Regions from separate parts of the Pseudaeromonas sp. HNCC25DJ180 genome, predicted to be linked through region 1. Evidence: predicted binding sites of a transcription regulator. Region 1 holds the regulator's gene; each other region holds the start of a gene.
The links. Region 1 encodes sigma-54, which starts transcription at its own class of promoters, with help from an activator protein. Its sites were predicted from a motif close to TGGCACNGTTTTNGCTT; they were not measured.

Region 1 (7,614 bases):
ATCAGTCAGGCTCTGCTTGAGATGAGCCGTAAGGGACTAGGCATGACAACCGTGATCAATGGGGATGGTACTCTGCTCGGCATCTTCACCGATGGGGATCTGCGACGCATCCTGGATCAACAGCTGGATATTCACCATACTCCCATCTCGCAAGTCATTCATGTCGGTTGCATTACCGTGCCTCCCGATATGCTGGCCGCCGAGGCGGTGCAACTGATGCAAACGCGCAAGATCAACGGCTTGGTCGTGGTCGATGACAACAATCGACCACTGGGAGCCTTCAACATGCACGATGTACTCAAGGCTGGAGTAGTCTAACCATGGTCGAAACCCTATATGGCCCCATCTCCAGCGAGCTCTACACTGCCGCAGGCGAAATTCGGCTGCTGGTCTGCGATGTGGATGGCGTCCTCTCCGATGGCCGCATCTACTTGGGCAATAACGGCGAAGAGCTCAAGACCTTCCACACCAAGGATGGTTTTGGTCTCAAAGCCATCCGGGATATCGGTATCGAAGTGGCAGTCATCACAGGGCGCTCATCGCGTATCGTGGCCGATCGTATGCAGAGCCTGGGGATTGAGCATGTCTATCAAGGCCAGGGCGATAAACTGCCCGCCTTCCAGGATCTGCTGGACAAGCTGGGTCTCACGGCAGCTCAAGCCGCCTATATAGGTGACGATGTCATCGACATCCCCGTGATCCGTCACTGCGCCGTGGGGGTGGCAGTCGCCGATGCCCATCCACTGGTGCGGCGAGCCGCCAGATGGGTCACCACGCTCAAGGGGGGAGAGGGAGCGGTCCGCGAGGTGTGCGATCTGCTGCTGCAGGCCCAGGGGCATCTGGAGTCGGCCAGCGGAGCCTCGATATGAACCGACAGAATCTGGGCATACTGCTGCTGTTTATCTGCGCCTTGGTACTGTGGCGCTGGTTTGATCCGAGTCAGGATGAGCTGGATGGTCATACCCGTGCCATCTTTCAACCCAATTTTACTGCACGCCAGTTGACGACCCTGCACTATGATCAACAGGGGCAACTCAAACAGCGGCTCCAGGCCAAGTATGCCGAACACTACGACCAGCTGGAGATGACCGAGCTGGAACAGCCTGTCATCACAGTCAATGATGCCCAGGGCCGCCCTGATTGGCGCATCACGGGCCAAAAAGGGGTGCTGAATAAGGATGACAATGCCATCCTGCGTGAACAGGTGAAGATAGATAATCTACAGCCTGATAGTGCCGTGACACAGATCCGCACCGAATATCTGGAGATGGACCTAGGCAGCCAGCAGGTTCGGACCAATCTCAAGGTTGAGATGGAGGGCCCGGGTTTTCACAATCAAGGGGTTGGCTTCAAAGGCCAGCTGAAGCAAAAAATTTATCAATTACTGGGTAACAGCCATGCCGTCTATTACAACCCACCCCATTAAGTTGCTCTGTTGTCTGCTGCTATGCGCCTTTGCTGTACAGGCCAAGCAGTCAGACTATAAAGAAAAGATCTATGTAGACTCACTGCGCCAGCAGGCTGAGCTCGCCTCCAACAAGATCACCTTCCTCGATGACGTCATCATCACCCAAGGCACCATCAAGATCACCGCCGACAAGGTAGAGGTCATTCGCCATGGCGAGCAGGGGGCCGAGGAGATGATCGCCTACGGCAAGCCCGCCACCTTCTTCCAGGTGCTGGATAATGGCAAGCCAGTCAATGCCAAAGCGGATCAACTAAGCTACAAGCTCAAAGAAAAACTGGTGGTGCTGACGAATAATGCCGAGCTGAAACAAGAAGATAGCCAAGTTAATGGCGACCTCATCCGCTATGACATCGAAAAGCAACAGATGATGGCCGAAAGTGCCAAGAAGGGCTCCCGGGTGAAGACAGTGTTCCTACCCGAGCAGGTGCAGCAGCAGAACAGCAAGGGGGGTAAATAATAGATGAGCCTGCTCAATGCCCAGCACCTGCAAAAAAGCTACAAGAGCCGCAAGGTAGTCAGTGATGTCAGCCTGCAGGTAGAGACAGGCCAGGTCGTGGGTCTACTCGGCCCCAACGGCGCCGGTAAGACCACCTCATTTTACATGATAGTGGGCCTGGTACCCCAGGATGGCGGCAGCGTCACCATAGATGACATGGACATCACGACGCTGCCCATGCATGAACGGGCCCGCAACGGCATCGGCTATCTCCCCCAGGAGGCCTCCATCTTCCGTCGACTGACGGTGGAGGAGAATCTGATGGGCGTACTTGAGGTTGGCCAGAACCTCAGCAAGGCTGAGCGCTTGGATAAGATGGAGTCCCTTCTCGAAGAATTTCACATTACCCATATCCGCAAGAACCTTGGCATGAGTCTCTCCGGTGGCGAGCGACGACGGGTAGAAATCGCCAGAGCCCTGGCTGCCGAGCCCAGATTTATTCTGCTGGATGAACCCTTTGCCGGTGTGGATCCCATCTCGGTCATCGACATCAAACGCATCATTGAGCATTTACGGGATCGCGGGCTTGGGGTATTAATTACCGATCATAATGTACGGGAAACCTTGGATGTCTGTGAGAAAGCCTATATCGTCAGTCATGGTCAACTGATTGCCGAAGGCACTCCCGACGAAGTTTTGCACAATGAACAAGTGAAACAGGTCTACCTGGGCGAAGGATTCACCCTCTAGCAATTGATGCTGAGACTGATTATTCACAAGTACAGCATAAGGACACACCAACGTCGATGAAACCGACTCTACAGTTGCGACTGGGCCAATCGCTGGCCATGACGCCACAACTTCAGCAGGCCATCCGCTTGTTGCAACTCTCCACCCTGGAGCTACAGCAGGAGATCCAGCAAGCGCTGGATGCCAATCCGCTGCTGGAGCAGGAGGAGAGTGACAACCTGGACGCGCCTCAAGTGTCGGAGGAGCATGACGCTGAGCATGACAACGAACACGATGAGAGCCAGATGGACACAGGCGAGGCACTCAATCAGGATAATATGCCCGATGAGCTGCCCATGGATACCACCTGGGATGAGGTCTATACCGCCGGAGCCAATCAACCCAGTGGCCTGCCCTCCAGTGACGATGACTCCATCTATCAGGGGGAGACCACAGAAACCCTGCAGGACTATCTGCTCTGGCAGATGCACCTGACCCCGTTCAGCGAGCTGGACCAGGCCATCGCCCTCTCTATCATAGATGGCATAGATGAGTCCGGCTATCTGACCACAGAGCTGGACGACATACTGCAGGCGGTGCAGGCCGACGATAGAGAAGTCGATCTGGATGAAGTGGAAGCCGTGCTCAAGCGCATCCAGCACTTCGATCCTATCGGGGTCGCGGCCCGCAGCGTGCAGGAGTGTCTACTCATTCAGCTGGGCCAATACGCCCCAACCACACCCTGGCTCGCCGAAGCCAAGGTTATGCTGCAGGAGCACATGGATCTGCTGGGCAGCCGCGACTACCGCAACCTGGCGCGCAAGATGCAACTCAAGGAGGGGGATCTGAAAGAGGCGCTGGATATCATCCTCAACCTGGAACCTCGCCCGGGTAACAGCGTCATCCAGAGTGACTCCCAATATGTCATTCCCGATGTGGCCGTCAGCAAGAAGCACGGTAAATGGATGGTCGAACTCAACCCGGATGCCATGCCCAAGATCCGCATCAACGAAACTTACGCCGCCATGGCCCGCCATGCCCGCAACAGCAGCGACAGCCAGTTTATTCGCTCACACTTGCAGGAGGCCAAGTGGTTCATCAAGAGTCTGGAGAGCCGTAACGAGACCCTGCTCAAAGTAGCCACCTGCATAGTGCAACAGCAACAAGACTTCTTCGAGTATGGTGAAGAGGCGATGAAGCCCATGGTACTGAACGATGTGGCCGAGTCGGTGGAAATGCATGAATCCACCATATCCCGGGTAACCACACAAAAATTCATGCATACCCCCAGAGGAATTTTCGAACTTAAATACTTTTTCTCCAGTCACGTCAATACTGATAATGGAGGGGAGTGCTCATCCACCGCGATCCGGGCCTTGATCAAGAAACTGGTCGCAGCGGAAAATACGGCAAAACCCTTAAGCGATAGCAAGATCGCGGATTTGCTTACAGAACAAGGTATTATGGTAGCCAGACGGACTATCGCGAAATATCGTGAGTCTCTCTCTATACCCCCGTCCAGTCAGCGCAAACGCCTGCTGTAGACCAACAAAAAGGAAGACGTTATGCAAATTAACCTGTCAGGTCATCATATTGAAATCACCGACCCGCTGCGTGACTTCGTAAATAGCAAATTTGCCAAACTGGAGCGTCACTTCGAACAGATCAATAATGTTCAAGTTATTCTGACAGTTGAGAAGCTCAACCAGATCGCCGAAGCCAAACTCAACGTCAATGGCGGTGAGATCTTCGCTAACTCCCAGCATGAAGATATGTACGCCGCTATCGACGCTCTGATCGACAAGCTGGATCGCCAGATCATCAAGCATAAAGAAAAGTTAAACAGCAAATAAGCATGCTAATTCAGGACTTTCTCAGCAGGGACTGCACCCATGGTGCGGTCCCTTGCTCTAGTAAGAAGCGCGCCATCGAGCTCATCAGCGAGCTGGCCGCTCGCCGCCTGGGTCTCGATGAGCAGGATCTTTTCGAGCGCCTGCTGGCCCGCGAGAAGATGGGCAGCACAGGTATAGGCGGTGCCATTGCCATACCTCATGGTCGCATCCCCGACGGTCACCCGCTGACCGCAGTGTTTCTCACCCTGGAACAACCCATCGCCTTTGATGCCATCGACAATCAACCGGTCGATATCCTCTTTGCCCTGTTGGTGCCCGAGAGCGAGTGCAAGATCCATCTCAAGACCCTCTCCCTCATCGCCAGCAAGCTCAATGACAAAACCTTCTGTCGTCAACTGCGGCAAGCCGCCGATGACGATGCCCTCTACCAACTGATGATCACCCCTTGAGCAGCCTATGAAACTCATAGTCGTCAGTGGCCGTTCCGGCTCAGGCAAGACCATAGCCCTGCGCGTACTGGAAGATCTCGGCTACTACTGTGTCGATAATCTGCCTGTCTCCCTGCTGCCCCATCTGGTGCGGGAGCTGCGCGACAAGTATGACCAATTGGCTGTCAGCATAGATGTGCGTAACATCCCCGAGCAGAGTGACGAGATAGACACCCTGTTGGGGCAGATCCGTCAGGCCAGCGATATCGAATTCTCCAGCATCTTCACCGATGCCGACAACGCCACCCTGATCAAGCGTTACAGCGAAAGCCGCCGTCTGCACCCCCTGTCGCGCAAGCAGCTCTCGCTGGATCAAGCCATCATCTATGAAACCAACCTGCTTGCTCCCCTCTCCTCCAGTGCCGACCTGCGCATCGATACCAGCCACCTCAGCATCCACGAGCTGAGCGAGCAGATCTGCGAACGGGTTCTGGGCAAAAAAGAGAAAGAGCTGGTGCTGGTGTTCGAATCCTTTGGCTTCAAGAATGGCACCCCCAAAGATGCCGACTTCGTCTTTGATGCCCGCTTCCTGCCCAATCCACACTGGGTCCCCGAGCTCAAGCCCCTCACGGGTCTGGATGAGCCGGTGCGCCGTTTCTTCATGGCCCAACCCGATGTGCTGCTCTATACCCAGCAGATCGATAACCTGCTCATCACCTGGCTACCCCATCTGGAGCGCAACAACCGCAGCTACGTGACCGTAGCCATCGGCTGCACCGGGGGCCAACACAGATCCGTCTTCATCACCGAACAACTGGCGGCCAGCTTCCGCGGCCTAGGCAAGAATGTGCAGGTGCGGCACCGCACCCTGGAGAATAAACATGCCCCGCGTTGAGAAGACCCTACCCATCATCAACAAGTTGGGGCTGCATGCCCGCGCCGCCATCAAGCTGGTTCAACTCACCTCTAGCTTTCGCGCCACCATCATGGTGTGCAACGGTGAGAAAGAGGCCAGCGCCGACTCAGTGATGGGTCTGCTGATGCTGGAAGCCGCCCAAGGCCAGACCATACGCGTGGTCTGTGAAGGCGCAGATGCCGAACCCGTGATGGCTGCGGTGGAACAGCTAGTGGCCGCCCGCTTTGATGAAGCGGAATGAGTCTGACCTCCCGAAACGACAAAGGGCTACCCATGGGTAGCCCTTTGTTATGGCTATCATTCAGATAAGCTAGTTACCCGCCACCTTCATGTTTTCCAGCAAGATAGAGCCTGAACGCAGGCTGGAGCGCTCATCCCAATCACTGCCCACGGCGACCATGTTGCGGAACATCTCCTTGAGAGAACCCGCTATGGTGATCTCCTCGACCGGATAGCAGATCTCACCATTCTCGACCCAGAAACCTGCCGCGCCGCGGGAGTAATCCCCCGTGACTATGTTGACCCCCTGCCCCATCAGCTCGGTGATCAGCAAGCCGGTGCCCATCTGCTTGAGTAGCTCAGCCTGGCTTTGGCCCTGACCCGACACCTGCCAGTTATGGATGCCACCCGCATGGCCGGTGGAGCGCATGCCCAACTTGCGCGCCGAGTAGGTGGTGAGCAAGTAACTCTGCAGATTCCCCGCCGCTATGATGGTCATATCCCGGGTGCATACCCCTTCGGCATCAAAGGGGGAACTGGCCAGCCCTCGTGGCAACAGCGCCTGCTCTTCTATGCTCAACCACTGCGGGAAGATCTGCTGACCCAGAGAATCGAGTAAAAAAGAGGATTTGCGATAGAGATTGCCACCGCTGATAGCGGAGACCAGATGACCAAACAGGCTGGTGGCCGTATCCGCATTAAACAGCACAGGCACGCTGGTGGTCGCAATCTTGCGGGCACCAAGGCGCGAGACGGTACGAGTCACAGCCTCATCGGCAATGCGCTCCGGGCTCCAGAGATCCTCGATGGCACGACAGGAGGAGTAGCCATAGTCTCGCTGCATCTCACCCTCCTGCTCCCCGATCAGCACACAGCTCAAAGAGTGGCGGGAGCTGGCATAGCCTTTGACGAAGCCATGGCTGTTGCCATACACCTTGACGCCGTGATGGCTGCTGAAACCCGCCCCATCCGAGTGCTTGATGCGCGGATCCTGCCCCAAGGCATGGGCCTCGCAACGGCGCGCCAGATCCAGACCAAACTCGGGGTTAGGCTCGATGGGATGCAGCAAGTCCAGATCGGGAGCCTCCCACGCCAGCCACTCCGCATCGGCCAGACCCGCATAGGGATCGGCCGAGGTGTGCCGCGAGATCTCGATAGCGGCCTCAACGGCACGACGCACGGCGCCCGCCGAGAGATCGGTGGTGGATGAGGAGCCCTTGCGGCCATCACGATAGATGGCGATCCCTAAGGCACCATCCTTGTTGAACTCTATGCTCTCGACCTCACCACCCCGGGTGTTGACCGACAGCCCAGTCTGTTTACTGATGGAGACTTCGGCATTATCCGCCCCCAATTGACGAGCCGTCGCCAGCGCCTCGGCTACGACCGACTCCAAATGCGTCTGTTCATGACGAACTTGCTGCTGCAGATCCATAGTTACTACTGTCCGTTCTTCGTGAGCCAATCAGACTATCACAGCCCAGCACGCAACGGGAGAAACTGGTAAGATAATAGACATGTGAACAGGATAAGAAACGCCATGACTAATCAATTTGAGCAACAAC
Region 2 (7,614 bases), on a different contig from region 1:
CTTCCAGCTGGACTTTGCCACTATAGAGCAGGCCTATGGCGTGAGCTTTGCCGATTACTTCGCCCAGGATTTACTCTTGCTGCGCCCCTTTATCCAGGATGGCCTAGTGACGCTGGAGGCGGGAGGGGTTCGGGTCAGTACCACGGGACGCCTACTTATCCGCAACATTTGCATGTGCTTTGATAGCTATTTGCGTGAGCGGGCGCGGCAACAACAGTTTTCCCGGGTGATCTGAGTTTATCTTCAGGCCACTCCACTCATGAGGGCCGCGCTGTGCCGAGTCGTGGGTAGCCTGGGGCAAAGAGCGAGACTATTTTCATGCCGTTTAACTGCGGTTGTGGGAATGCCCTCATCTGGGATTGAGCAAACAAGCGGTTCACGTACTATAAGCAAGGTAACTTGCCAGAATTAGTTAGGTTCCTACCTACGTTAAGGAGTGCTCATGATGTGCAAACCACTATCTGTGCTGGCCCTGGGGCTGGCTGCGGCCCTGGTTGGGTGTGCTAACAGCGACACCTACTCCGGCGATGTCTACAGTGCCAACCAGGCAAAGACGGTGCAGACTGTCTCGTACGGTACTATTACCGCCACCCGGCCGGTGAAGATCCAGGGTGACAGCGGTGAGTCTATGATAGGCACCATAGCCGGCGGTGTGCTGGGTGGTGTGTTAGGTAGCGCGGTTGGCGGCGGCAAGGGGCAGGACATTGCCACTGTGGTGGGAGCCATAGGCGGGGCGGCTGCCGGGAAGACGGCCGGTGACAAGCTGAGTCAGGCGGATGGCGTCGAGCTGGAGATCAAGAAAGAGAATGGCGACAGCATAGTGGTGGTGCAGAAGGCCAGCCCCACCTTTGTACCGGGCAAGCGGGTGCGTATGGTGCAGTCCGCAGGCAAGACCAACGTGGCCGTGGTCGAATAGATAGCTAGCCAGAGAGAAACGAGAAGGGCTCCATAATGGAGCCCTTCTGCTTTTTTAGCTCCGGGTCAGGGCGCCAATGGCACCCGGTGGCGGCGTTACATGTCCAGCTCTTTGAGCTTCCGGGTCAGGGTGTTACGACCCCAACCGAGCAGACGGGCCGCTTCCTGCTTGTGACCATGAGTATGCAGCAGCGCGGTGTTGAGCATGATGCGCTCGAACTCAGGCAAGGCTTCGGCGAGTATGTCGATCTCACCTCGCGCCAGCTTCTGGGCCACCCACTGTTGCAGCTGATCCTGCCAGCGCTGGGATACCTGCTCGCGGCTGACGGTGCGCTCTTCGGCCGGGTTGAGCAGCTCGGGTGGTAGATCGGAGACCAGTATTTCCTGACCCGAGGCCATGACGGTGAGCCAGCGGCAGACGTTTTCCAGCTGGCGCACGTTACCGGGCCAAGGCAGACGGCTAAGATAGACCTCGGTGTCCGGGTGCAGCAGCTTGGCCTCCACATTCAGCTCCTTGGCGGCGCGCACCAGGAAGTGATGGGCCAGGCGCGGAATATCCTCACGGCGTTCGCGCAGGGAGGGGATGTGGACGCGGATGACGTTCAGTCGATGGAACAGATCCTCGCGGAACTCCCCTTCGGTGACGCGTTTCTCCAGATCCTGGTGGGTGGCGGCTATGATGCGCACATCCACCTGTACCGGTTGGTGGCCGCCGACGCGGTAGAATTGGCCATCGGCCAGCACTCGCAGCAGTCGGGTCTGCACTTCCAGCGGCATGTCGCCTATCTCATCCAGAAACAGGGTGCCGCCATTGGCCTGCTCGAAGCGGCCTTGGCGTACACTGTTGGCCCCGGTGAAGGCACCTTTCTCATGACCGAAGAGTTCCGATTCAATCAACTCTTTCGGGATAGCTGCCATGTTCAGCGCAATGAAGGGCTTGGCCGCTCGGGGGCTGTGTTTATGCAGCGCGTGAGCGACCAGCTCTTTACCGGTACCGGATTGGCCGTTGATCAGCACAGAGATAGAGGAGCGGGCCAGACGACCTATGGCACGGAAAACCTCCTGCATGGCCGGGGCTTCCCCTATGATTTCCGGGGCGTGGGCCGTGGCCTGCAGCTTGCTGCGGCGCTTGTTGCGCTGTTCGCGCAGGTGACTCTCGGCCCTTTGTACCAGGGCCACCGCCTCATCGATATCGAAAGGCTTGGGCAGGTATTCGAAGGCACCACTCTGATAGGCGTTCACGGCGCTATCCAGATCCGAGTGCGCCGTCATTATGATGACAGGTAGCTCGGGTTGTTTCTCCTGGATCAGCTGTAGCAGGGAGAGTCCATCTATGCCAGGCATGCGGATATCGGAAAGAATGACCTCGGGGAAGTCATTATCCAGTGCACTGAGCAGGCTCTCACCATCTTCAAAGGTGTGACATTCAAATCCTTCGGTACTGAGTGCGCGCTCCAGCACCCAGCGAATTGAGCTGTCGTCATCGACAATCCAGACTTTGGCAGCCATGTTATTCCCTTACTTACGCAGCGGTAGATAGATACTGAATTCGGTATGTCCAGGCCAACTGACGCACTCTATGCGTCCCTTGTGCTGGTCGATGAGATTCTGGGCGATGGAGAGGCCAAGGCCTGTGCCCCCCTCTTTACCCGATACCATGGGGTAGAAGAGGGTGTCGCGGATGTTCTCCGGTATGCCGGGGCCGTTATCCATGATCTTGATCTCGGCGGCCAGGCGATAACGCTTGCCGTGTATGGTGATCTGGAAGACGGTGCGGGTCTTCAGACGGATCTCACCTTGCCCGCCCATGGCTTCAACGGCGTTGCGCACTATATTCAGGAACGCCTGCTGCAGCTGATCCGGCTCCATCTCGAAGTCGGGAATGCTGGGGTCGTAGTCGCGGATAAGCTTGATGCTGGAGGGGGCCTCCAGCTCGACCAGGCGCCGTACCTGCTCCAGCACGGAGTGGACGTTGTGTACCTGATGACGGCCTGGCCGTTGGGGACCCAGCAGACGGTCTACCAGATTGCGCAGGCGATCGGCCTGGGCAATGATGATGCCGGTGTACTCTTTGAGATGTTCATCCGGCAGGGCTTTTTCCAGCAGTTGGGCGGCGCCACGCAGGCCGCCAAGCGGGTTCTTGATCTCGTGAGCCAGGCCGCGAACCAGATCCCGTGCCGCCAATTGCTGGGCATGCTGTTGCAACTCCTGACTGATGCGCTTTTGCTGATCTATCTTGCGTAGCTCCATCAGCGCCAGCTGCTCGCGCTGCTCATAGATGGCAACCACGCTCACTTCTACCAGGCGCGGTTCCCCTTCGATCACTAATGTGACCTCATTATCGGTGAAGCCTTGCCCCAGGCGTAGACAGGAGCGTAAGCGCTCCAGATCGAGGGAGATATATTCGACTATCTGTTCCAGGCGATGCTGGACCAGGCGGCGTGCACTGATCCCGAGCAGCTGTTCGGCGGCAGGATTGACGTAGTGCACTACCAGGTTGGTATCCAGCAAAACCACTGCGGTCAGTAGATTATCCAGCAGTGTGCCTGGTAAATCTGGACGGCTATTCAAAGTAGAGCTCCCATTTATGGTGCGGTGCACCTAATTAGTGCGAAACTCTACCTGTATTGGTGCGAAAGGTTAACCAGCTTTGGGCTTGGGTTTGGCCTTGGGCGCCGTCAACGTGGATACACGAAACAAGTAGAAGGTCACAGTGGTGGACGATGCAAGTATCTTGCCGCTTTCATCCTGTACCTGGACTTCCAGTTGGTGCATGCCACGCTCGACATTGGTGAGCTCGGCGGAGAGGGTGTTGTCATAGCTGCCCAGCTCTTGGCCATCCAGCAACACCTTCATCACGTAAGGGGCTGTGGGTTGGGGGGTCACACTGGCGACCACCTTTACCAGGCCGCTGTTTTCTCGCAGGGTTTCACCATTGGCCGGGCTGGTAACCGTCAGTCGATAGGATTCGATGGCGGTCAGTGCGGCATCTGTGGTCGCCTTATCTGCGGGGGTCGCTTCTGGCGTCTGGCTGCCAGTGCTGGTATTGACGACACTCATGTTGAGTTGTTCGCTCTCCACGCCTTCGCTCAGACGATCGGAGAAGTGGACCACACCCTTATCATCCACCCATTTGTGAATGGTGGGCTCGGCAGCGTGGAGCGGTAGGGAACAGAGTAGGGGAAGTATCCATAGACGATGCATGATGAAGCTCCTTTTCTTTCGCAAATGAAGCCATCATAGCCAGTCACATAAAAAAAAACCCGCCTTGCGGCGGGTTTTTCGACACTCTGCACAATTAAACAGAGTAGTACAGTTCGTACTCAACCGGGTGCGGAGTCATGCGCACACGATCCACGTCAACTTGCTTCAGCTCCAGGTAGGAGTCGATGAAGTCGTCGGTGAACACGCCGCTACGAGTCAGGAACTCACGGTCAGCATCCAGAGAGGCCAGAGCTTCTTCCAGTGAACCCGCAACAGTCGGGATCAGCGCCTCTTCTTCTGGCGGCAGGTCATACAAGTTCTTATCCATGGCTTCGCCCGGATGGATCTTGTTGATGATACCGTCCAGACCGGCCATCAGCTGAGCAGCGAAAGCCAGGTAGGGGTTGGCAGCCGGATCCGGGAAGCGAACTTCGATACGACGGGCCTTCGGGCTCGGTACCACCGGGATACGGATAGAAGCAGAACGGTTACGGGCAGAGTAAGCCAGCATGACCGGAGCTTCGTAACCTGGAACCAGACGCTTGTAGGAGTTGGTGGTCGGGTTAGCGAAGGCGTTGATGGCCTTGGCGTGCTTGATGATACCGCCGATGTAGAACAGGGCCATTTCAGACAAGCCACCGTACAGGTCACCGGCGAACAGGTTTACACCGTCCTTGGCCAGAGACTGGTGACAGTGCATACCAGAACCGTTATCACCAAACATCGGCTTCGGCATGAAGGTTACAGTCTTGCCATAGGCATGAGCGACGTTATGGATAACGTACTTCTGGACTTGAACTTCATCGGCCTTTTTGGTCATGGTGTTGAAGCGGGTCGCGATTTCGTTTTGACCAGCAGTCGCCACTTCGTGGTGGTGAGCTTCAACAACTTGGCCCATCTCTTCCAGGATCAGACACATGGCTGAACGCAGGTCTTGAGAAGAGTCAACCGGAGCAACTGGGAAATAACCACCCTTAACGCCTGGACGGTGACCCTTGTTACCACCTTCGTATTCGGTAGCTGAGTTCCAAGCGGCTTCTTCTGCGTCAACCTTGAAGAAAGAACCGCCCATGGTGTTGCCGAAACGGACGTCATCAAAAATGAAGAATTCCGGCTCAGGTCCAAACAGAACGGTATCGGCGATGCCGCTGGACTTCAGGAAACCTTCGGCACGCTTGGCGATGGAACGCGGATCGCGATCGTAGCCTTGCATGGTAGCCGGTTCCAGGATGTCACAACGAATGATCAACGTAGTCTCTTCGGTGAACGGATCCAGCAGGGCAGTAGAGGCATCCGGCATCAGCACCATGTCTGATTCGTTGATACCCTTCCAGCCGCCGATGGAAGAACCATCGAACATCTTGCCGTCTTCGAAGAAGCCTTCGTCGATTTGATGGTGAGGCACGGAAACGTGTTGCTCTTTGCCCTTGGTGTCGGTGAAGCGCAGATCGACAAACTTCACTTCTTGTTCTTTGATCAGAGCCAGAACATTTGCTGCTGACATGCTAAATAACCTCCGGTGTCGTGGAAAACTGAATTAGCTGCAGAAATCATGCTGCCACATTTCAAGCTAAAATTGTGCCAACAAAAAAAATCCCTTAACTAACAAACAGTAACGGCAAAGATGGGGCGTTCTCATCATCCTGATGCACCAATTAGGTGAGTTTCTGGATCAATGTGGCGCCCCAAAAAGGTGCAATAAGACCCAGCACGCCATCACTGGGTGAATAATACTGTGATCTTGTCCATCAGGCTTCATTAAATTTGCTTGGAATATGCTAGGAAGATCACACGGTCGAGAGTAAAATGACCGACCAATTTTTCCCCACTTGTTTTAGAGGCGAGGATGTTAGAGAAGCTCCGCAATATTGCCATTATTGCGCACGTTGACCATGGCAAGACTACACTGGTAGATAAGCTGTTACAGCAATCCGGCACCCTGGATCGTACCAGTGACGGTCAAGAACGGATCATGGACTCCAACGATTTGGAACGGGAGCGCGGCATAACCATCCTCGCTAAAAATACCGCCATTCGTTGGAACGACTACCGTATCAATATCGTAGATACCCCAGGCCACGCCGACTTCGGTGGTGAGGTGGAGCGCGTTATGTCCATGGTGGACTGCGTGCTGCTGCTGGTCGATGCGGTTGACGGCCCTATGCCGCAAACCCGTTTCGTAACCCAGAAGGCCTTCGCCCAGGGTCTGCGCCCCATAGTGGTCATCAACAAGGTTGACCGTCCGGGCGCACGTCCGGATTGGGTTGTCGATCAGGTGTTCGATCTGTTCGACAACCTGGGTGCCACCGATGAACAGCTAGATTTCCCGATCGTGTACGCCTCTGCTCTGCAGGGCTACGCCACCATGGATCTGGCTAACCCATCCGACAACATGGATCCGCTGTTCCAGGCCATCGTTGACTTCGTCGAGCCGCCGAAGGCTGATCCGAATGGCGAGTTCCAGATGCAGATCTCCCAGCTGGATTACTCCTCCTATGTAGGGGTTATCGGTATCGGTCGTATCACCCGTGGTAACGTCAGGCCGAACATGCAGGTGACTGTAGTGGGCGCCGATGGCAAGACCCGTACCGGTAAGATCGGTCAGGTCATGGGTTATCTGGGTTTGCAACGCACCGAAATCACCGAGGCCCAGGGTGGTGACATCATCGCCATTACCGGTCTGGGTGAGCTGAAGATCTCCGACACCATCTGCTCCAACGCTGCTGTCGAGGCGCTGCCTCCGCTGTCAGTCGATGAGCCGACCGTGACCATGACCTTCCAGGTCAACACCTCACCGTTCGCTGGTAAGGAAGGGAAGTACGTTACCTCCCGTAATATCCTGGAGCGTCTGCAGAGCGAGCTGGTCCACAACGTGGCGCTGCGTGTCGAAAATACGGATGATCCAGATAAGTTCCGCGTCTCCGGCCGTGGTGAATTGCACCTGGGTATCCTCATCGAAAACATGCGTCGTGAAGGCTTCGAACTGGCGGTATCCCGTCCAGAAGTCATCATGCGTGAAGAAAACGGTGTGAAGATGGAACCGATGGAGACCTTGACCGTCGACATCGAAGATCAGCATCAGGGCTCTATCATGGAGAAGCTGGGTGAGCGTAAGGCTGACCTGCGTAACATGGTGCCGGATGGCAAGGGTCGCGTACGTCTGGATTATCTCATCCCGGCTCGTGGTCTCATTGGCTTCCAGACCGAGTTCATGACGCTCACCTCTGGTACCGGCCTGCTCTATCACTCTTTCGAGAGTTACGGCGAGCACAAGGGTGGTTCCATTGGCCGTCGCCAAAGCGGTGTGTTGATCTCCAACGCCACCGGTAAGGCGCTGGGCTTTGCTCTGTTCAGCCTGCAGGAACGTGGTCGTCTCTTCATTGAACACGCCACCGAAGTGTACGAAGGTCAGGTGATCGGCATTCACAGCCGCTCCAACGACCTGACCGTAAACTGTCTGAAGGGTAAGCAGCTGACCAACATGCGCGCTTCCGG
Region 3 (7,614 bases), on a different contig from region 1:
AGAGGGTCTGATTCAGCCCCAACACTATGCCCGCGGGGATCGCGATGACGGTGGCCACCAGGAAGCCCGTAGCCACGGTAAACAAGCTGGTCAGCACCTGATCGAAGAAGGTGGCACGGCCCGTGTAGGGGCGGATCTTCACCTGGGCCGCCGGATCCGCTTTGAGTTTTTCTGCATTGCGCAGCTCCTGGCGGGCATAGAAGGCATCACGCTTGTCACGTTCGCCCCTGTGCTCCTGATACAGGGAGATCAGCTGTTTTCCCGTGGCGACCGGCCCCGGCAAATTGCCCAGGGAGGTTTGAACCTGGCTGGCAACCATCTGCCAGACAAACAGGAAGGCGAGCATACCCAGCAGGGGCAGCAACCCCCCGCGCCATGCCTTGGCGCCGCCAGCTTTGAGAGCATCAAAGCCTAGGGGGTTGATCCGTTGAATGATGGCTTGCATAGGAATACCTCTATCATCTCTTTTATTCTCGCCTCCGAAGCGGAGACGCTTTAGAAGTCAGTAGGCAGGCCAGCCGAGCTGGCCTGCCATCACGCATCAGAGCTTCTCATCACCCTTAAGGCCAATGGCAAACTGCTTGAGATACGCATTAGGTGTGTGGCCGTCATAGGTGACACCATCGATAAAGTGGCTATCAGCGGCTTTGTAACCTGTCTCCTTGGCAAAATCCGGGAAGTCGGCGGCTTTCATCTTGCCTTCGGCAATCAACTCCTTGGCGGCGATGGCGTAAACATCCGGGCGATAGACCTTCTTCGCCATCTCGGCATACCAATTATCCGGCTTGGCCTCACCAAGTTGCCCCCAGCGGCGCATCTGGGTCATGTACCAGATGGCATCCGAGTAGTAGGGATAGGTCGCGTTATGACGGAAGAAGACGTTGAAATCACTGGCCGGACGCTTGTCGCCCTTCTCATATTCGAAGGTGCCGGTCATGGAGTTGGCAATGACCTTGGCATCGGCCCCCACATAGTTAGGGCGAGAGATGAGGTTGACCGCTTCCATACGGTTGCCATTGTTGTTGGCATCCAGCCAGTAGGCAGCCCGGATCAACGCCTTGACGAGACGCACATGGGTATTGGGGTACTGGTCGGCAAAGGCCTTGGTGACACCGAACACCTTATCCGGGTTGTTCTTCCAGATGGCATCATCGGTAATGACGGGTACGCCTATGCCCTTGGCCACGGCCGCCTGGTTCCAGGGCTCGCCGACACAGTAGCCGCTGATGGTACCCGCCTCCATGGTCGCGGGCATCTGGGGGGGCGGCGTGACCGAGAGCAGCACATCCGCCTGTTGCTGGCCAGAGTTATCCCCCTTGGCGGGCGCATAGAAACCGGGGTGAATCCCACCGGCCGCCAGCCAGTAGCGCAGCATGTAGTTATGGGTGGACACCGGGAACACCATGCCGAAGTTGACCGGCTTGCCCTGCTCCTTGTAGCCCTTGACGACCGGCTGCAAAGCATCCGCCTTGATGGGGTGCACTGGCTTGCCATCGGCGCCCTTGGCCACATTGCCCTTCATTTTTTCCCAGACGGCATTGGAGACGGTGACTGCCTTGCCGTTGAGATCCATGCTGAAGGCCGTGACCACCTCGGCCTTGGTACCTATGCCTAAGGTGGCGCCGATAGGTTGGCCAGCCAGCATATGGGCGCCATCGAGCTGACCATCAATGACCCGATCCAGCAACACCTTCCAGTTGGCTTGGGCTTCCAGCGTCACATAGAGACCCTCATCCTCGAAGAAGCCCTTCTCGTAGGCCACCGCTAGCGGGGCCATATCGGTCAGTTTGATGAAGCCCAGCTTGAGCTCCTCCTTTTCCGGGGCCCCAACTTCAGCTTGTGCCGCGGTGGCCACCAGTGCAGCGCCCACCATTACAGCCAGAAGAGTCTTATTTGCGTTAGCCATTGTGTTTCCTCCCTGAAACAAAAACGCCTTGCCGATCTTTCGATCTGCAAGGCGTCTTTGCCATCAATACTAGAATGTGTGCTTGTGTCGTTTGAACACGGTAAGCAGAAGGGATTGCGCTGAAACCGCCGTTGGTCTTGGCCAACCCTATCTGCTGTGCAATTACTGTTATTCAGATTCTGTGCCAAGTTGTAAGAAAGCCATTACTGCCCATTAACATGGATTTATTAGCCATTTTTACTCAATCGGAACTCAGGTTTGTCACTATCTGCCAGAAGTTGCGCACCAAAATGGCGCTGACGCACCATGGCGAGTCGGGCTGAGTCGCGGGTTACAGTGCGGGGAAAACCCTACCCAGCGCCTGACTTTTTTGCATAATAGCCCTTTGCCATCGCCGCATATGGAGTTGTATGTCTTCCCATCCGTTTAATCATGCCGAACAACACGGCCTCTACCGGGCCATTTATGAGCGTCGGGATGTGCGCTCCCAATTCTTGCCCGACCCCATACCGGTAGAGGTGCTAGCCCGTTTGCTCCATGCGGCCCACCATGCCCCCTCAGTGGGCTTCATGCAGCCTTGGGATTTCATCGTCATTGATGATCCGGCCATCAAGGGCAAGGTGAAGGGGTTATTTGATGAGGCCAATAGCCAAGCCGCGGCGCGCTTTGCCACTGAGCAGGAGGAGAAGGCCAGCCTCTATCGGCGCCTGAAGTTAGAGGGGATCATGGAGAGCCCACTTAATCTGTGCATTACCTGCGATCGGCAACGGGGCGGCCCCACTGTGCTGGGGCGCACCAGCATAGTAGAGATGGATCTGTTCAGTGCCTGTCTGGCGGTACAAAACCTCTGGCTCGCCGCCCGCGCCGAGGGGATCGGCATAGGTTGGGTCAGCATCTTCGATAACGACCGCCTGGCTGAGTTACTGGAACTGCCCGAACAGGTCTACCCCCTCGCCTATTTGTGCATCGGTTATGTTAGCGAGTTTCTGCCCGAGCCTGAGCTGCAGGCCCAAGGGTGGCGACAACGGCTACCGTTAGAGGCATTGGTACACGCCAATGGCTGGCATGGCCCAGTGCAAGATGAGGGGTTAAAGCAGGCCCTGCAGCAGGTACAGATCCCGGAGTATTGCCATCAACGGAAATAGGCCAACCGCAGGAGTTCACACTTCGAGCATGGTGGGGTATGGCATACTGAACATAAATAGTCTTATCCCTTAACCAACCAGTAGCGATTCCAATCGGCATCATTCTGGTCTCATACACTGTAAATTTAGGAAACAAGCAATGCTGAAGTTTATTGCCAATGCTGATGGATTGTCTCGAAATAAGGTTGAGCTTGGCGGCGATGCCGTGGCAAAAGGGGAATGTAGCCTAAGCTTCTGGCGCGAATCCCATAATAACACCCTCCTCATTGGCGATCGTTTTATCGCTAACAATCTTAAAATTGTATTTAAAGGCCATAACTGTCGCCTCATCATAGGAAATGATGTACGTCTTACCGGCCATATCCTGATTGTGGGCCAAGGACGAGAAGTGATGATTGGCGATAGAACCACAGCACAAGGTGTCTATATCCTGTCACGTGATGCCAATGTCACAATTGGCGCCGATTGCATGCTGTCCCGGGAGATAGAAATTCGCTCCACCGATGTGCATAAGATATATGATCGAGACTCCGGGGAAAGAGTGAACCCGGCTGCTGACGTGCATATTGCTAATAATGTCTGGATTGCCGCCAGAGCGATTGTATCCAAAGGCGCCAGTGTGGCTCAAGGCTGCGTCATTGGCGCTGCCGCCTTTGTGAATAAAGCCCATACCGAAGAGCATGTCGTTTTGGCTGGAGCGCCGGCCAACATTGTAAAACGCAATATCCGCTGGGAGCGATAATTCCCCGCACCTGAGCAACGCGCATTGATTTGTTGTATAGCACCAAAAGAAAATGCCAGTCAGATATTCTGACTGGCATTTTTATTTAGTTAGACGTTATCCAGTCGCTTAGGCCGCTGGAGTCACGACCACCTTGATGGTTGAGCTGCTCACACCACCAACCTTAGCAGTGAAGCTATAGGTACCTGCCACACCAGTGCGGAAGGCATTGGCGCTCATCTTGGTGGAGCCGCGATAGAACACCACATTCGCATTGGACATCACTTTGCCTGCTTGATCCTTAACGACTGCAGTGAACTTCACAGTTGAGCCCGCTGTGATACGGGAGTTAGAACTGGTCAGCGTAATAGTAGTTACGACAGGAGCCGCATCCACTACCTTAACCACAATCGGAGCACTTACCAAAGAGCCAACCTTAGCGGTGAAGCTATATGTTCCAACTACACCCGTTTTGAAGGTGTTAGAGCTCATCTGGCTGGCACCACGGTAGAACACAGGGGTCAGACCAGAGATGACACTACCTTTCTGATCTTTGGCTTGGGCAGTGAGGGTCACCTTCTCGCCAATCGCGATCTGGGACTTGCTGCTAGTCAGGGTGACCGTTGTGGGCGCGGCCACATCTTGCACCTTGATCTGCACAGTAGCCTGGCCAGTTGCCCCCTTGTTATCAGTCACAGTGACGCTAACCGGATAGGTACCCGCAGCGGTGAAGCTGATGGTGGCCTTGGCCGTCTTGTCACCTGTGCTCCACAGGTAGGAAGCAATAGAGCCATCGCTGTCAGTTGAAGTCGATGCATCCAACGTGACCACATCGCCCACATTCACCGTGGTGCTGCTGGCCACAAGCTTGGCCACTGGCGCTACGTTGCTGACACCAACCACTACCTGAGCGGAGGCAGTATTAGTGCTGCCCTTATCATCAGTCACGGTCACGCTAACTGTGTAGGTACCCGCTGCAGTGAAGGTCTGGGTCAGGGCTGAGCCGGTTGAACCATCACTCCACTTATAGCCTGCAATCACACCATCGCTGTCGGTAGAGCCGATAGCAGAGAAGGTGACAGACTCGCCTACCTTGATAGTGCTGGTCACAGGGGTCAGCTTGGCAACAGGAGTCTGATTACCCAGCTTACCGGCTACAACCTTACCGGCATCGACCAACCAATCACCGGCCGCAAACTGATAGTTAGCCCCGCCATTGCTATCCCAAGCGCCCGCACAGTTGTTAAAGGCGATTTCAAGACCATCGGTAGCACCCAGCTCTGCACTGAATTTCCACCAGCCTGTGTAGCCATCAACCGGCGTCATCACCACACCAGGTGCAACACTCCAGGTACCAGCCTTTTGGCGCCAGTGAGCACACGCCTTGGTCCAAGTGGCAGCAGACTTATAGTACACAGTGGCTTGCAGCTTCAGATCAGCCGGGAAGCCCGTTACCGTGGTGCCATCCGCCTTCAGGGTCCAAGTCCCATCCTGGAGCAGTACGCCATCGGCAGACGGTGTCCACTGAGCCTGACCATTCAGGTAACGAACGCGCAGACCCTCGGTACCATCTTCAAAGCTACCGGTTACACGGTAGTAGTGAGCACCCGTGTAGAGCTCATCCGCACTCTTGCTGACCCACTCCTTGTCGGCCTTCTTGGTCGCTACAGTAATGGAGCTGCCATTGCTGTCATCACCCTTGACGTAGACGGTGACCTCTTTTTGGATGGGTTGATCGCTGAAGAAAGCCGGTTCCCCTTCCAGATCACCCTTAACATCTTCAACGATCTTGGTACCGTCTTTCTTGTAACGACCTGCGCCTACATAGACCTGCTGGATCTCGGACTTGGTGACGTTACCCTTGGCATCAGTGGCCTCGATGTAGTAGTCGAGCAGTTGATCGCGATACTGGTCAAAGTAGGTGTAATAGAGATTACCAATTTTCTTGGCCGGTACCTTTTCAAACACCGCAGTAGAGGTCGGCTGCCATGACACACCATTAATAACCGGGGTCAGGTTACGCTCGATCATGCTGAACTCTTCCCATTTGCCTACGCGAGACGGATCCACGTTTGGCTGACCGGCGTGAGCGGCTGGATCGTAGAGCTTGTAGGTCTTGTCTTTGGCATCGGCCCACTTGTTGGTGTGGACGCGAACCTTGACCTTGATGTTGCTGATACCGCTAAGGTCATAGGCATAGGTGTAAACGGCAAACCGGTTGTCCATGTACATCTTGGCCCAGCCTTCCGCCTTGGAGGCATTGGCACTACCCGGGTTGTACGGATAACGTTGTGGCCACCAAACAGACGGACCGGTACGATCCTTGTCCAGGCGGGCGGCAACGTAGGGCTCGGTAAAGGCCAGTGACTGGTTGAAGGAGATGGTCGGCTTGACACCATCATCCTGGTTTTCGTCATAGTAACCAAAACCAGAGTCGATAGAGGCCACCAGGAAATACCAACCCAGTTCAGCCGGGTTCGCGCCACCCTTCCAGTCGTTGTTGGCATCACCCTTCACCGGATAGGACATCATCCAGGGGTTCAGCTGATTGCCCGCATAGGTAACCTGCTTGTCACGATTGGTAGTCGGCTGCCAGTAAGTCGGGTGAGTATCCAACCAGATCTGCTCAGCCGTCTTGGCATAGTTTTGCGCCGCTTGCAGCAGGGCAAAGTTACGCTCCAGATAGTGATAGCCATACTCCATGGAGGGCATGTGGCTACGCAGGTTGTTGGTGAACTTGCTGAACATCTTGGGATAGTTGGTGCCATTGGCGGTGTTGAAGGCAGCCAATTGACCACTCCACACGCCCATGGGGATGCGCCAGTGGTTCCAGGTCGGATCGGACGAGGAGTCTCGGGTGTCGATCCAGGAGCCATCCTGAACATGCACCACGTCATCGGCTGGGATCGGGTACTTGGCCAGGTATTCATCAACCCCCATGCCGGTCACACCCGCATCGGAATAGGTCACGTTACCAGAAGCAAGCCAGGTATCACCTGAGCCAGCACGGCCTGAGCTGTTATCGCCATCATGAGCCAGCACGAAATACTGGGTGCGGCCCTTGGCAGAGGCGGCAGCCACATAAGGCTTGAGCGGATCGGCCTTGGCCTCACCCAAGTAACCTTCGGCCCAGGAGCTAGCCTGCTCTACCGGAATACCGGCCACTTTCGAGGACGCGCCGGTTTCCGGATCTATGTACTCAACCCAGTGCGGCGTCGAAGCAAACGGGAACTTGTTATAGGTCACCTGCTGTTCGTTGGTCATATTGAGCTTGACCCAATCACCCTCGGCGCTGACGTTACGCATATCGGCACGGTTGGGCGGAGAGATCAGGCAATCAATACCCGGATCATTCAGGTAAGGATAATCACGCAGGGTACGGGAGTAGTGCACGTTACCCAATACGGACCATTCGATCCCCAGCTTTTTCAGGGTTGGGATCAGACGATCGGAGAAGCCAAGCTCGGTAGGGAAGAAACCCTTGGAGGAGACAAAACTGTCACCGAGAAAGTAGGGCTGAGCCAGGGTGGCGTTATGATAAATCAGATCTTTGAGGAAATAATCATTACCCACCAGTGGTCCCATGCTGTGGTGACCAGTGAAGTGGATCAGATCCAGAGCTCGCTTACCACCAGAGGTCTTTTTGGCATCGTACACTGAGCGCCAGCGATCACCCCATCCCAGATTGTAACCTGCCTGATTCTTCAGCTCGCCGAAGCTCTGCACGTTATTGATAACGGCGGCAGACATGGTGACATGTGCCTGGGAAAGCGGGAATCGCTTATTATTGGACTCTGCTGTATCCATCGGCCAAGAGAGATAGGCGCCGGTCTTGGCATGAT

Region 2: a site for sigma-54 is predicted at 5,687-5,703, ahead of glnA (glutamate--ammonia ligase). Genes of this name have one in related genera too.
Region 3: a site for sigma-54 is predicted at 2,077-2,093, ahead of ACZYTD_RS12175 (CmpA/NrtA family ABC transporter substrate-binding protein). Genes of this name have one in related genera too.

What each region holds. Positions count from the first base shown of each region.
Region 1 is NZ_JBVAYF010000001.1:250,244-257,857, forward strand. Features, by position in the region: gene kdsD (arabinose-5-phosphate isomerase KdsD) at 1-318, shown strand, start outside; gene kdsC (3-deoxy-manno-octulosonate-8-phosphatase KdsC) at 321-869, shown strand; gene lptC (LPS export ABC transporter periplasmic protein LptC) at 866-1,426, shown strand; gene lptA (lipopolysaccharide transport periplasmic protein LptA) at 1,398-1,925, shown strand; gene lptB (LPS export ABC transporter ATP-binding protein) at 1,929-2,654, shown strand; gene ACZYTD_RS01190 (RNA polymerase factor sigma-54) at 2,711-4,177, shown strand; gene hpf (ribosome hibernation promoting factor) at 4,199-4,486, shown strand; gene ptsN (PTS IIA-like nitrogen regulatory protein PtsN) at 4,489-4,935, shown strand; gene rapZ (RNase adapter RapZ) at 4,943-5,809, shown strand; gene ACZYTD_RS01210 (HPr family phosphocarrier protein) at 5,796-6,071, shown strand; gene pmbA (metalloprotease PmbA) at 6,141-7,484, opposite strand; gene yjgA (ribosome biogenesis factor YjgA) at 7,590-7,614, shown strand, end outside.
Region 2 is NZ_JBVAYF010000003.1:124,535-132,148, forward strand. Features, by position in the region: gene hemN (oxygen-independent coproporphyrinogen III oxidase) at 1-235, shown strand, start outside; gene ACZYTD_RS03735 (outer membrane lipoprotein) at 446-916, shown strand; gene glnG (nitrogen regulation protein NR(I)) at 1,012-2,424, opposite strand; gene glnL (nitrogen regulation protein NR(II)) at 2,434-3,486, opposite strand; gene ACZYTD_RS03750 (DUF4124 domain-containing protein) at 3,556-4,119, opposite strand; gene glnA (glutamate--ammonia ligase) at 4,214-5,623, opposite strand; gene typA (translational GTPase TypA) at 5,966-7,614, shown strand, end outside.
Region 3 is NZ_JBVAYF010000012.1:42,243-49,856, forward strand. Features, by position in the region: gene ACZYTD_RS12170 (ABC transporter permease) at 1-445, opposite strand, end outside; gene ACZYTD_RS12175 (CmpA/NrtA family ABC transporter substrate-binding protein) at 542-1,906, opposite strand; gene bluB (5,6-dimethylbenzimidazole synthase) at 2,317-3,051, shown strand; gene ACZYTD_RS12185 (acyltransferase) at 3,191-3,793, shown strand; gene ACZYTD_RS12190 (PKD domain-containing protein) at 3,902-7,614, opposite strand, start outside.